Regions from separate parts of the Mesorhizobium sp. WSM4310 genome, predicted to be linked through region 1. Evidence: predicted binding sites of a transcription regulator. Region 1 holds the regulator's gene; each other region holds the start of a gene.

Region 1 (4,528 bases):
GGATTTTGATGTCCCTCTGAATTTTTTTCGAGCTTCGCAATAAATAAATGACAGCACCGGCCGCTTCTGCCAGTATTTGACCGTGTCGCCGGCAGCGTTCGAGGGAGGCCGGAAGAACCGCGGCGACCGGGAGGATGTGAAAAAACATGTCGGTCGGAATCCGCCACGACGATCTGCGCCGGCGCAACCGCGCGATGGTGATCGCGGCCGTGCGCCAGGCTGGCCGGCCCTCACGCACCGAGATCGCCGCGACCACCGGCCTCAGCCATTCGACCATATCGGCGATTTCCTCAGACCTGATCGGCGAAGGCATCCTGGCCGAGGGCAAGCCGAGCGAGGCCGGCGCGCTGAAACGCGGCAGGCCGCAGGTCGGCCTCGGCCTCACTCCGGAGGCCGCGGCTGTGATGACCGTGGTGCTGTCGCTGAATTTCCTGTCGGTCGCAGTCATCGACTATGCCGGCCAGGTGATATCGGAAGAACAGCGCCGGCTGGACACGCTGACCATGTCGCGCGAGGCGCTGATCGGCGAATGCGTGGCCATCGTAAGGCGGCGCCTCGAGGATCCCGACATTGACGTGCGCAGCGTCGCCCGCATCGCGTTGGCGATCCAGGGCATCACCGATACCGAGGCCCGGGCGATGCTGTGGTCGCCGATCACGCCGCAGACCGACATCGCCTTCGCCGACATACTCGAAGCCGAGTTCGGCATCCCCGCCACCATGGAAAACGACTGCAACATGATGGCGGTGGCGCTGCGCAGGCGCGATCCCGAGCGCTACCGCGACGACTTCATCGCCATCCTGCTTTCGCACGGCATCGGCATGGGGCTGGTGCTGAAGGGCGAGCTGTTCACCGGCACCCATTCCTCGGGCGGCGAGTTCGGCCACATGATCCATCGGCCCGGCGGCGCGCTCTGCCGCTGCGGGCGGCGCGGCTGTGTCGAGGCCTATGCCGGCAATTACGCCATCTGGCGCAATGCCAGGCAGCTCGGCGAGGACACCGAGCCGGTGGCCGATGTCAGCGACGCGCAGATGCGGGCGCTGGCCGCGACGGCACGGGAACGGGACGGGCCCGAGCGCGAAGCCTATCGCAAGGCCGGCGAGGCACTGGGTTACGGCCTCGGCAGCCTGTTCGCGCTGATCGATCCGGCGCCCGTTGCCATGGTCGGCGTCAGCGCCGCCGCCTTCGATCTGATCGAGCCGGCATTGCGCGAGGCGATCGCCCAGACCGCCGGTGGTCAGCACTCGGAATCGATCTCCTTCGACACCGAACCGAACGAACTGCCGCTGATCCGCGAAGGTTGCGCCATGCGCGCGCTGACCTTCGTCGACCAGGAGATTTTCGCGCCGGGCGTGCAGGCAAGAACGGGTGCCGGAAAGAACGTTGCCTGACGGTCAGGGCGAAACTCGATCATTCTGAACGACCGCGTTCGGCCCGTTGCGACATCAATTGGCAATGTGTCTGCCTGTATGATCTGCTGATGTCCCGTTCGTTGGTGATCAACTTCAACATAGATCAGGCCGAGTTTTACGGCCTCGTCCATCGTGTTCGCAACTTCGGCGAGGACGTCTACCGCTTCCTGCGAACCAACGGCTGGGGCGAAATTATTATCGGCGAGGTCGACGCGGCCACTACGCAGCTGATCATTCGAGACATCAAACATTCAAAGCTCCAGCGCGTTGCTGTATGGGTCGAAGAGGAGATGAGGCGGCAACATCTGTTGGGAGAAGTCGAAGTCCGCTGATCACCCTCTTCACGGCATTGGCGACTACCTGCTGATTGGAGTTTCGATCTTGGAGCCTCATCCCGATTTTATCGGGATGAGGCAAGCTCTAGTCTTCCCGGATCGCGTAGCCCGCCCCACGAATGGTACGGATGACATCCGGCATGCGACCATTGTTGACCGCCTTGCGCAACCGGCCGACATGCACGTCCACGGTACGCTCGTCGATGTAGATCGTCTCGCCCCAGACATTGTCGAGCAGCTGGCTGCGCGAGAACACGCGGCCAGGATGGCGCATCATGAATTCGAGCAGGCGGAATTCGGTCGGCCCGAGCCGGATCTCGCTCTTCTTGCGGTAGACCCGGTGCGATTCACGGTCGAGCACGATATCGCCGACCTTGAGCACGCTGGACAGCACTTCCGGCTTGGCGCGGCGCAGCAGCGCCTTGATGCGGGCCATGAATTCCGGCGTCGAGAACGGCTTGACCAGATAGTCGTCGGCGCCGGTGGAAAGCCCGCGTACACGGTCGCTTTCCTCGCCCCGCGCGGTCAGCATGATGATCGGCAGCCGCTCGGTCTCGGGCCGCATCCGCAATCGCCGGCAGAGTTCGATGCCGGATACCGCCGGCACCATCCAGTCGAGCACGAGCAGGTCGGGCACGTTCTCCTGCAGGCGGATTTCGGCTTCGTCGCCGCGTGTCACCACCTCGACCTGGTAACCCTCCGATTCCAGATTGTAGCGGAGGAGCACGCCGAGCGGCTCCTCGTCCTCCACCACCATGATGCGTGGTGCGATCATCGGTTGGTTACCCCTGCGCTCAGGCCGCCGGCGCCGACATCGCCGTCTCGTCCTGTTTTGGACGGTTGGCGGGCAGCTGCGTACCGGTCAGGACATAGTACGCATTCTCGGCGATGTTGGTCACGTGGTCGCCGATGCGTTCGAGATTCTTGGCGCAGAACAACAGATGCGTGCAAGCCGTGATGTTGCGCGGATCCTCCATCATATAGGTCAGCAGTTCGCGGAAGACGGAGGTGTATTTGACGTCGATGCGCTCATCGTCGGCGCGCAGCTTCGCCAGTGCCGCGGCATCGCGCGCCGCATACTCCTCGATCACGCCCTGCACCTGGATCAGCACCAGCTGCGCCATGGCGTCGATGGAATGCGAGAGGTCGCGCGGCGTGGCGCTGAGGCCGACAGTGCCGACGCGCTTGGCGATGTTCTTGGCAAGGTCGCCAATGCGTTCGAGATCGCCGGCCATGCGGATCGAGCCGACGACATGGCGCAGATCATCGGCCATCGGCTGGCGCTTGGCGATCAGCGTGATGGCGCGGTCGTCGAGTTCGCGCTGGCGCGCATCCATGATGGCGTCGTCGGAGACGACGCGCTGGGCGAGCGCATTGTCGGAGTTCAGCAGCGCCTTGGTGGCGCCGCCGACCATCGAGCCGGCGAGATCGCCCATGTCGCTGATCAGCCTGCTGATCTGTCCGAGATCCTCGTCGAAGGCTGCGACTGTGTGTTCGGCCATGATCCTGGTCCTCGTATGCGTGCGATCAGCCGAAGCGGCCGGTTATGTAGTCTTGCGTGCGCTTCTCGCGGGGCGACGTGAAGATCTTCTCGGTGCGGTCGAATTCGACCAGTTCGCCCAGATACATGAAGGCGGTCTGCTTCGAGACGCGCGCCGCCTGCTGCATGTTGTGGGTGACGATGACGATCGTGTAGTCGGCCTGCAGCTCGTCGATCAGCTCCTCGATCTTGGCGGTCGACAGCGGGTCGAGCGCCGAGGCAGGCTCGTCGAGCAGGATGACTTCTGGCTTCACCGCCACGGTGCGGGCGATGCACAGCCGCTGCTGCTGGCCGCCCGACAGGCTGAGGCCGCTAGCATTGAGCTTGTCCTTGACCTCGGTCCACAGTGCCGCGCGCTTGAGCGCCTGCTCGACGCGGCCGTCCATCTCGGCCTTGCTGATCTTCTCGTAGAGCCTGACGCCGAAAGCGATGTTCTCGTAGATCGACATCGGGAACGGCGTCGGCTTCTGGAACACCATGCCGATCTTGGTGCGCAGCAGGTTGAGGTCCTGCGAGCGGTCGAGAACGTTCTGGCCGTCGAGCAGCACCTGGCCCTCGGCGGTCTGCTTGGGATAAAGCTCGTAGATGCGGTTGAAGACGCGCAGCAGCGTCGACTTTCCGCAACCCGACGGGCCGATGAAGGCGGTGACGCTGCGCTCGGGCAGCGACAGCGTGATGTCCTTCAGCGCCTTCGACTGGCCGTAGTAGAAATTGAGGTTCTTGACCTCGATCTTGGCCTTGGTCGCCGCCTCTGCGGCGATCGTCATGTCTGGAGACAACATCTGGCTCATTTGTCCTCTCTGCGTCCGGTCAGGCTGCGCGCAAAGATGCTGAGCGCGAGAACCGTCAATGTGATTATGAGTGCACCGGTCCAGGCCAGCTGCTGCCATTCCTCATAGGGGCTGAGAGCGAACTGGAAGATGGTGACAGGCAGGCTGGCCATCGGCGCGTTGAGATTGCTCGACCAGAACTGGTTGTTCAGCGCCGTGAAAAGAAGCGGTGCGGTTTCGCCGGAGATGCGGGCGATGGCCAGCAATATGCCGGTGACGATGCCCGAAAGCGCGGCACGATAGGCAACCGAGCGGATGACCACCCAGCGCGGCGCGCCGATCGCGGTGCCGGCTTCGCGCAAGGCGTTGGGCACCAGGTTGAGCATGTCCTCGGTGGTGCGCACGACGACGGGGATGACCAGGATGGCGAGTGCCACGGCACCGGCGATCGCCGAGAAATGCCCCATCGGC
Region 2 (4,528 bases), on a different contig from region 1:
GGCGCGGACATTGATCTCGACGCGCAGCAGCGTGTAGGACATGAAATTGGGCAGCACCTGCGGCAGGTCGGCGAAGCGCACGCGCTCGAACCAGTTGGCGCCGACCGCGCGCAGGCCCTCCTCGGCGCGCATGTCGATGTTTTCGTTGATCTCATAGAACAGCTTGCCGAGCGCGCCGATCGAATGCAGGCCGATGGCGATGATGGCGGCGATCGGGCCAATGGAGACGATGGCCGCGAACAGGCCGGCAATGACGATCTCAGGGAACGCGCGCAGCAGCTCCATGAAGCGCTTGACGATCAGCCGCAGGGCCGGATGAGGTGTTAGATTGCGCGCCGCGATGAAGGAAAACGGCACCGCGAAGACAAAGCCGATGAAGGTCGAGACCAGCGCCACGTTCACCGTGGTCAGCATCAGCTCGAAATATTCGGGAATGTAGAATCCGCCCCAGACATAAATCCGGCCGAGCGGGAAATTGTATTCCTGGGTGCCGGTGTCATGCGGCGAGGCAATGTCGAACAGTGCCCGCCAGACGTCGTTCCAGTCCTTGGGGACCAGCCAGCTCAGGAAATCCAGAATATGCGGCAGCCTGTCGAAGAAGTGCCCGGCATTTGCTTCGTCGGCGAACCACATGCTGGCGAACATCGCGGCCAGCAGCAGGCCGACGCCGAGCACTGTATAGAACCGGCGCAGCGACGTCTGGCGTCGCCAGGCATCGGCCATCTGCTGGGGCGCGCCAGAAGGGGTTGTCAAAGAAGGGGCTGTCACGGAAAGGGTCATGATCGGAGATGCAAAAAGGGCGGTGTTTGACACCGCCCTTTTCGATTTCGCCGTTAGCCGCCGATGGCTGCCTTGCGGGCTTCGACGATGACGTTGTAGAAGTCCGGCTTGACCGGAACGTAGCCGGTGAAATCGCCACCTTCGACGCCCTCGAAGCAAGCCTTGTCCTTCTTCGGCAGTTCGGTGAAGAAGGCGGCGAGCTTGGCGGTCATCTCCTCGCCGAGCGCGGTGCGCACGACCAGCGGGCCGTTCGGGATCAGGCCCGAGCGCCAGACTTCGACGAAGTCGTTCGGGTCGACGGCGCCCTTGGCGACGACCTTGTGGAAGGTGCCGGAGGTGAAGCCGTTCTTGAAGTCGCCGATGCCGGAGGAATCATCGACCGCGACATCGACCTTGCCGTCGCGCACGGCCAGGATGTTGTTCTCATGGCCGCCGTTGAACTGGGTCGAAGCGAAGAAGGTTTCGTTCGAGGCGCCGGTTTCCTTCGGAATCTGGGTCAGCGGGATCAGGTAGCCCGAGGTGGAGTCCGGATCGGCGTAGCCGAGCTTCTTGCCCTTGGCCGACTTGATGTCGGTGATGCCCGAGGTCTTCAGAGCCAGGCCGATCGAATGATAGCCGGTGGAACCGTCGGTCTGCTTGGTGGTGAGGATCGGGGTCACCGCCTTCGGGTCCTTGAGATAGACGCTGGCGTAGCCGGATGCGCCGAGTTCGGCGAAGTCGAGCGTGCCGCCGAGCAGGCCCTGGATGACGCCGTCATAGTCGGCGGCAGGAAACAGCGAGACCTTCTCGAAGCCGAATTCGGCCTTCAGATGATCGGCCAGGCACTGGGAGTTGCGCAGCCGGTCGGTCTCGTTTTCACCGCCCAGAATGCCGACGCGGAATTCCTTCATGTCGGCGGCGTGGGCCATGCTGGTTGCCATGGCGAGCACCGAAACGGCGCTGAAAACCATCTTCCTGAACATTTGATGTCTCTCCTGTAAGTTCCGGCCCCGCGCCGGCAGCGTTCTTGATCTTGACAAGTGCCCTTGACGCGGGCGGACGATCCCAACCGCCCTTTCTCGGCCCATGATCTTTCCCGAAAACCGGATTCCACTTTTCGGGATCATGGGCTCAGTAACCCGGGAATGCGGGTTCGAGCGGTCCGGCGGATGCTGCGATCTTCTGCTTGAAGGCAACGCTGGTGGAGGTGATGGCCTCCGATATCTCTGCGCCATTGCTGTCGGCGCCATAGACGACGCGCACGGCCTCACGGTTGAGCTCTTCCGGCGGGCCGTCGAAGACGACCTTGCCGGCGGCCATGCCGATAATGCGGTTGCAATAGGCGCGGGCGGTGTCGAGCGTGTGCAGGTTGGTGACGACGGTGATGCCCTCGCGCAGATTGATGTCCTGCAGCGAATCCATCACCACCTTGGCGTTGAGCGGGTCGAGCGAGGCGATCGGCTCGTCGGCGAGGATCACTTTGGGCTGCTGCATCATGGCGCGGGCGATGGCGACACGCTGCTGCTGTCCGCCAGACAAGGTGCCGGCGGGCTGAAGCGCGGTGCGGGCTATGTCGAGCCGCTCGAGCGCAGCGACCGCCTCGGCGCATTCGGCACGCGAGAATATGCCGAGAAGGTTGGACAGGGTCGAACGGTGGTTCAATTTGCCGAGTAGGACGTTGGTCAGCACGTCGAGGCGCGGCACCAGGTTGAACTGCTGGAAGATCATGGCGCAATCGCGCTGCCAGCGCCGCAGCGGCGAGCCGTGCAGCCGGGAGACCTCGGCGCCGTCAAAAAAAATCGACCCCTGGCTGGGGTCGACAAGACGGTTGATCATGCGAAGAAGGGTCGATTTGCCGGCGCCCGAACGGCCGATGACGCCAACCATCTGACCTTGCGGGATCGAGATATTGACGTCGCTGACGGCTGTGTTCTTGCCAAATCGTCGGCTGACGCCGCGGATTTCGAGCGTGGCAGAGCTTGCTGACATGAGCAGGTTCCAGTCCCGACCTTGTTGATCGTCAGGCACTCGCCTAACGCAGCCACATGAACCTGCCATGTCGCCAGCATGTCAGTTTTGTTACGCTCCACAGGCGCGACGGCCGAAGCGCGTCGCTGAAACGAATTCATGCGACGCGCTCCAGGTATTTGGCTTTATGCATGTCGTTCTCCCGGGGCCACTTTCGGGCGACATGCATTGGCGCCTTGTCGGCGATCAGCCGAGCACCAGCAATTCCTCGAAGTGCTTCATGTCGCGGAAGGCGCAGAAGGCGGGCGCCTTGATCTCGATTGTCGGAGCCTGCCTTGCGAAAAGCGCCAGGCAATCGTCGAACAGAGCCTGCCACGCGGCGGCGCGATCGGAGGCGAGGCGCTGGATCTGATAGGCAAAGGTGATGTGGAAGACGTAGGCGTCATGATCGGGGTGCCGATAGCCGAACGGCACCGCCAGCGCATCGCGCCATTGACGCATGATGCGCACGTCCTCGTCGGTCGCGCCGGCTACGGTGAGACCGGTGGGCACGATTTCGATCACCTTGATGTTGAAAGGACCGAAGCCCTCGAAGCCCTTAAGGCGCTCCAGATAGAGGCGGGTCATGGCGTCAATGCTGGTGTCGAGCGGTACGTCCTGCGGCCAGTAAGGCAAGCGGCGACGATATTCGATGATGCCCTGGAACAGCGTCATATGCAGGCTGGAAATGGGCGTGAAGGCGAGCCGGTCGGCGTCGGGCATCGCCAGCATCTTCTCGCGCACCGCAAGCACCACGGCTTCGGACGGCGAGCCGCTGACGAGATGGCTGACAACGGTGTTGCCGGGCTCGGTCAGAAAATTGCCCGAGGTGTCGTAGCGCGTGCCGAGATGCGCCGGCGGGGTCGGGTTGGAGCCGGCAAAGAATCCGGCGAGCGAGGGTCTGACGGTGTCGAGCATGGCAATCTCCTTGGGAGATGGCGTCCTGTCCGAGTCCTGTGTCAGGGATATGAACAAGCCCCTTAATGACGATGATGTGAGGAGCTATCCCTCGTATTTCTCCAGGAAGGCCTCCGCCGACAGTTCGCGAAAATCATCGAGCGAAGCGCGCAGCCGCACGTGGTCCCAGTCCCACCAGGCAAGCGCCTGGTAGCGTTCGGCGGTGCGGCGGTCGAAGCGCTCGCGGATCGGCTTGGCCGGCACGCCGGCGACGATGGTGTAGGGCGCGACATCCTTCGAGACAACCGCCCCGGCGCCAACCGCCGCGCCATCGCCGACGGTGACGCCCGGCAGGACGGTCGAACCATGACCGAGCCAGGTGTCGTGACCAATGGTGACGCGCTTGGCGCGGCGCTGGGCGAAGAACTCGCTCTCATGCTCGGCGTCGTCCCAATAGTCCGAGGCGCGGTAGGTGAAGTGATGCAGCGTCGGCCGCCAGGTCGGGTGGTTGGTGGCGTTGAGGCGCACGCTTGCCGCGATATTGGCGAACTTGCCGATCGTCGCGCACCAGACAGAGCAATCCTGCATCATGTAGGAATAGTCGCCGAGTTCGCTTTCCGAAACCCGGCTGCGGTCGGCGATCTCGGTCCAGCGGCCAAGCGTCGAATTGTGCACCTCCGCCGTCGGATGGACCAGCGGCGTCTCCGACAATTTCCTGGTCATGCGGCGAGTTTTCCTGGAGCAAAAACGGTGACGTCGATGATGCGGTCGGCAACGGCCTCGCGCACATCATGATCGTGGAAGATACCGAGCAGGGCGACGCCCGCCGCCTTCTTGGCGGCGATGAGTTCGATCACCACGTCGC
Region 3 (4,528 bases), on a different contig from region 1:
CATTCCCATGAATGCCCGGGAATGCCGCCGGTTCCGGATCACCGCTGCAATTCCGCCAGCGCCCGCTCCAGCGGCGCCGGCGAAATCTGGATGGGTCCGGAGAACGGCACCGCTTGCCAATGACCCCGGCACCGATCACGCGGCGAAAGTCGCGGCAAAGGCCAGGTGTCTCGCGCGAAAGCTCGCCGCTCACGAAACCGGCGCCGCGCCGCCCTCTTCGGTGCGGCGCGCGATGAACTCGTCGAGCACTCCGGCGGTCGCCGCAGCTGAAGCGGGCGGCTCGAAATCGGCAAGAATGCGTTTCCAGATACCGGTGGCGCGCTCGCTGGCGGTCTTTGATCCGCTTTGCGTCCAGTTGCCGAAATTCGACCAGTCGGCCACCAGTGGCTCATAGAATGCGGTGCGGTAGCGCGCCATCGTGTGGCCGGCCGAAAAGAAATGCCCGCCCGGCTGCACTTCGGCGATGGCCTCGAAACCGATCGCATCGTCGTCGCCAGGCGTTGCCGCGCAAAGCTCGGCAATCGACTGCACAGCCTCGATGTCGGTGATCAGCTTCTCGAAGGAGACGCTCAGGCCGCCCTCCAGCCAGCCCGCGGCGTGGACGCAGACGGTGGCGCCGGCAAGCACCGAGCCCCAAAGGGCGAACTGCGACTCATGGGCGGCCTGCGCATCGGAAATGTTGGCGGCACTGCCGGCGCCCGAACGCCAGGGAAGGCCGATGAAGCGCGCCAATTGGCCGGCCCCCAGTGTCGCCTTGACGTGCTCGGGCGTGCCGAACGCCGGAGCGCCCGACTTCATGTCGACATTGGAGGAGAAGGAACCGTAGAGCACGGGTGCGCCCGGACGCACGATCTGCGCCAGTGCCAGACCGGCCAGCGCCTCGGCATGCTGCAGCGTTAGCGCGCCGGCGACCGTGATCGGCGCCATCGCGCCTGCCAGGCAGAACGGCGTGATGACCAGGACCTGCCCGGCGCGGGCGAAGTCGATGATGCCTTGCGCCATCGGAATGTCGAGCTGGCGCGGTGAATTGGTGTTGATGATGGTGTAGCAATGGGCGCCAGCGCGGAATTCATCCTCCGACAGCCCGCGCGTCAGCCGGATCATCTCGAAGCCATCCTCGACCTGCGGCGTGCCGCGCGCGAAGACAAAGGGGAACTTGTCGGACAGCGTCAACTGCGCGCGGTTGATGGCATAGTGGCGAAAACGGTTGTCGACATCCTGCGGCTCGATGCAGGGGCAAAGCATGTGCAGTACGTCGAAATGCTGGATGAGCTTGGTCAATTCCTCGAAGGCGCCGAGCGTTCCCGGCCGGCGGCCGCGTTCGAGATCGGTGACGTTCGGCGCGCCAGCGCCGGCGAGGAACGTCATCGAGCCGAGTTCGAGCAAAAGATCGCGGCTGCGGTCGCCCGCCAGCGCTGGAATTGATTTTGGCGCCGAGGCCAATGCCGCGGCCACGATGTCGCGGCCGATGCGCACCATGTCGGTGTCCGGCTCCACAAGCGCACCGGCGCGGGCGAAAATCTCCCGCGCCTGTGGCAAGAGCACCTTGATGCCGAGTTCCTCCAGCACGCGCAGCGCCGTGTCGTGGATGGAAGCCACCTGGTCATCCGAAAAGATCGGCTGCGGCAGGAACGGGTTCTTCAGCGACCGGTAGTTGGGCCGGCGGCTGCTTTCGCTGCCGGCTTCGCCCGTGCGTCCACGCCGGCGCTCGCGCCTGCTGTCTCGTGCCTCGATCATCGAAATCCTCCTCATTGCCGCATCGCCTTGCCCGAGGGATCGTAGAGCGCCGGCGCGACGACGCGAGCCGGCCGTTCGACGCCGACAATGTGCACCGAAAGCGCCGTCCCCTCCTCGGTAAAATCGGCGTCGACCAACGCCAGCGCGACGCTCCTGCCGATCGTGTAGCCAAAGCCGCCCGACGTGACGAAGCCGACGCGCCGGCCATCGCGCCAGACCGGCTCGAAGCCGCCGGCGTCGGCCCGATGACGACTGCGCGGTTGTGCGACTTGAAGGCCTCCCTCCCGGTCTGTCAGAAGCACACCATATGCACACTAGACATAAGTGTCCAGTACTGCGCTTGCGCACCCGAACGATGCGTGGGGATCATCCATTCTTCCGCCAGAGCGCGTGTTTTTCTCGGCCTGTGAACACGCCGGCGTTCAGGCATGCCGCACTGTCACGCAAGCATCATGTTCGCGCCGTAGACCGCTTTTCGGGGGCGGCGCGCGGCAGCATCGATGTACCGCCTCTTTCAGCTTTTTCGCTCTTCGGCCGCTCCGGCGCATCTGTCACAAAGAGGATCATCCATGAAACATCTGCACCGAACCGCCTGGATCGGCGTCGCGCTGGCCTTGTTCACCGCGCTCACGCCGGCGCTTGCCGACGGCACCGCGACCGTCGGCGGCCTCGTCAACAAGGGCCTGGTCGGCGTCGGCCGCATCCCGGCCGCACAGCGCGACAAATTCGGCGAGACGTTCGGCTCGGGTTCCGGCATGGCGATCGACACATCGAGCTGGAGGCGTGATGCGGGCACCTACAAGGGTTCGCTCTGGCTGCTGCCGGATCGCGGCTACAATGTCGCCGGCACCACCGACTACCGGCCGCGCCTCAACACGATCGGCATCGAGTTCACGCCGGCAGCAGCAGGCGCCGCTGGCCAGGAACAGACCGAAGTCAAGGCGACGCTCACCGACACCATGCTTCTCACCGACGACAAGGGCGCCGATGCCACCGGGCTCGATCCGCTGTCGGATGTGCGTGCCGCCGCAGGCGACATGCCGATGCTGCCCGCCGCCACCAATGGCAAGCTCGCCCTCGACAACGAGGCGATCGTGCGCCTGCCGGACGGCTCGATGTTCATCTCCGACGAATATGGCCCCAACATCTACCGCTTCTCGGCGCAGGGCCGCCTGCTGTCGGCGACCCAGCCGCCGGCGGCCCTGGTGCCGATGCGCAAGGGCGCGCCGAACTTCTCCTCGGACAATCCGGGTCCAGGTGCCGCCGAGCCCGATCCGAAGGATCCCGAGACCGGCCGCCAGAACAACCAGGGTCTCGAAGGCATGGCAATGACGCCGGACGGCAAGTTCCTGATCGCCGTGCTGCAGTCGGCGACCCGGCAGGATGGCGGCGATTCAGGTTCGACCCGGCAAAACACCAGGGCGCTGGTCTATGACGCTTCCGACCTCGCCCATCTCAAGCTGGCGCATGAATATGTCGTTCCGCTGCCGGTGTTCAAGGACGCCAAGGGCAAGACCAAGGTCGCCGCGCAAAGCGAGATCGTGGCGCTGTCGGACACGTCCTTCCTGATGCTGACGCGCGACAGCGGCAACGGCCAGGGCGTCAAGGGCGACAGCTCGCTTCTGCGCCAGATCTTTGTCGTCGACGTTTCGGCCGCAACCGACATCGCGGGCAGCCCTTTCGACGCCGCCGACAAGCCGTTCGCGCCCAAGGGCGTGCTCGATCCGTCGGTGACGCCGGCCAGGCTGACGCCGTTCATCGACATCAACGACAATGCGCAGCTCAACCGCTTCAGCCTGCACAATGGCGCGCCGAATGACCACAACAACCTGTCCGAGAAGTGGGAAGCAATGTCGCTGGCCAGCGTGCTCGATCCACAGCTGCCCGACGACTATTTCCTGTTCGTCGCCAATGACAACGACTTCCTCGCCCAGGACGGTTTCCAGGTCGGCGCCCCCTACAAGGCCGATGACGGCGCCAATGTCGACACCATGTTCCTGGTCTATCAGGTCACGCTGCCGGCTCTGGCGAAGAAGTAATCAGCACGATCCAGGCGGACGCGCATGGCGCGTCCGCCTGAGTTATTCCGGTCGAACCGTCGATCGTGAAGGTACTTACTTCAAGAACTCCGCGTCCTTCGGCACGCCGGCATCGATCGGCTCAGCCGTCCTGCTCGACACCGCCATGATCTTGCCGGCGGCCGACAGGTTGGGCCGCACGAAGACCTGCGCGGGACCGTTGACGCGGCTGTAGAGGTCGATGATGTCCTGGTTCATGAAGCGCACACAGCCCGACGAGGCATTCTTGCCGATGGAATCCCATTCTGGGGTGCCATGCAGCCGGTACATCGTGTCCTTGCCGTCGCGGAACAGATAGAGCGCGCGGGCGCCGAGCGGGCTCTGCGGGCCTGGCGGCATGCCGTCCTTGAATTTCGCCAGTTCCGGCCGGCGCTGGATCATTTCCGGCGGCGGCGTCCACACCGGCCACTTCTTCCGCGCCTGGACCACGGCGCTGCCGGTCCAGCCGAAGCCGGCCTTGCCAAGGCTGACGCCATAGCGGATGGCCTTGCCGCCGTCGCGCACCAGATAGAGGAAGTGCTCCGCGACATCGACGACGATGGTGCCCGGCTTTTCTCCGGTCGGGTCGGTCACGATCTGGCGGACGAACTTCGGATCGAGCTTGGCCACCGGGATCGCCGGCAGTTGATAGCCCTCGTCGGTGCGCGCCGCGTACATGGTTGCGGCGTCGCCGAGTGCCGGCTCGCTTGGCGCCGGCGCCACTGGCGGCGGTG

What was found. The regulator PhoB, encoded in region 1, activates phosphate uptake and scavenging genes when phosphate is short. The targets are predictions, from matches to a motif close to TGTCATNNANCTGTCAT.
Region 2: the regulator PhoB is predicted to act here: its motif matches at 2,827-2,843, upstream of phnC (phosphonate ABC transporter ATP-binding protein).
Region 3: the regulator PhoB is predicted to act here: its motif matches at 2,175-2,191, upstream of FJV80_RS05990 (esterase-like activity of phytase family protein).

Annotation. Positions count from the first base shown of each region.
Region 1 is NZ_VFTA01000047.1:1,238-5,765, forward strand. It holds gene FJV80_RS30870 (ROK family protein) at 147-1,391, shown strand; gene FJV80_RS30875 (hypothetical protein) at 1,481-1,744, shown strand; gene phoB (phosphate regulon transcriptional regulator PhoB) at 1,833-2,522, opposite strand; gene phoU (phosphate signaling complex protein PhoU) at 2,542-3,249, opposite strand; gene pstB (phosphate ABC transporter ATP-binding protein PstB) at 3,275-4,078, opposite strand; gene pstA (phosphate ABC transporter permease PstA) at 4,075-4,528, opposite strand, start outside.
Region 2 is NZ_VFTA01000032.1:22,211-26,738, reverse strand. It holds gene phnE (phosphonate ABC transporter, permease protein PhnE) at 1-780, opposite strand, end outside; gene phnD (phosphonate ABC transporter substrate-binding protein) at 834-1,742, opposite strand; gene phnC (phosphonate ABC transporter ATP-binding protein) at 1,891-2,748, opposite strand; gene FJV80_RS27100 (DUF1868 domain-containing protein) at 2,974-3,684, opposite strand; gene FJV80_RS27095 (DapH/DapD/GlmU-related protein) at 3,769-4,386, opposite strand; gene phnL (phosphonate C-P lyase system protein PhnL) at 4,383-4,528, opposite strand, start outside.
Region 3 is NZ_VFTA01000003.1:226,242-230,769, forward strand. It holds gene FJV80_RS05980 (trimethylamine methyltransferase family protein) at 190-1,737, opposite strand; gene FJV80_RS05985 (glycine cleavage T C-terminal barrel domain-containing protein) at 1,749-2,039, opposite strand; gene FJV80_RS05990 (esterase-like activity of phytase family protein) at 2,307-3,776, shown strand; gene FJV80_RS05995 (L,D-transpeptidase) at 3,852-4,528, opposite strand, start outside.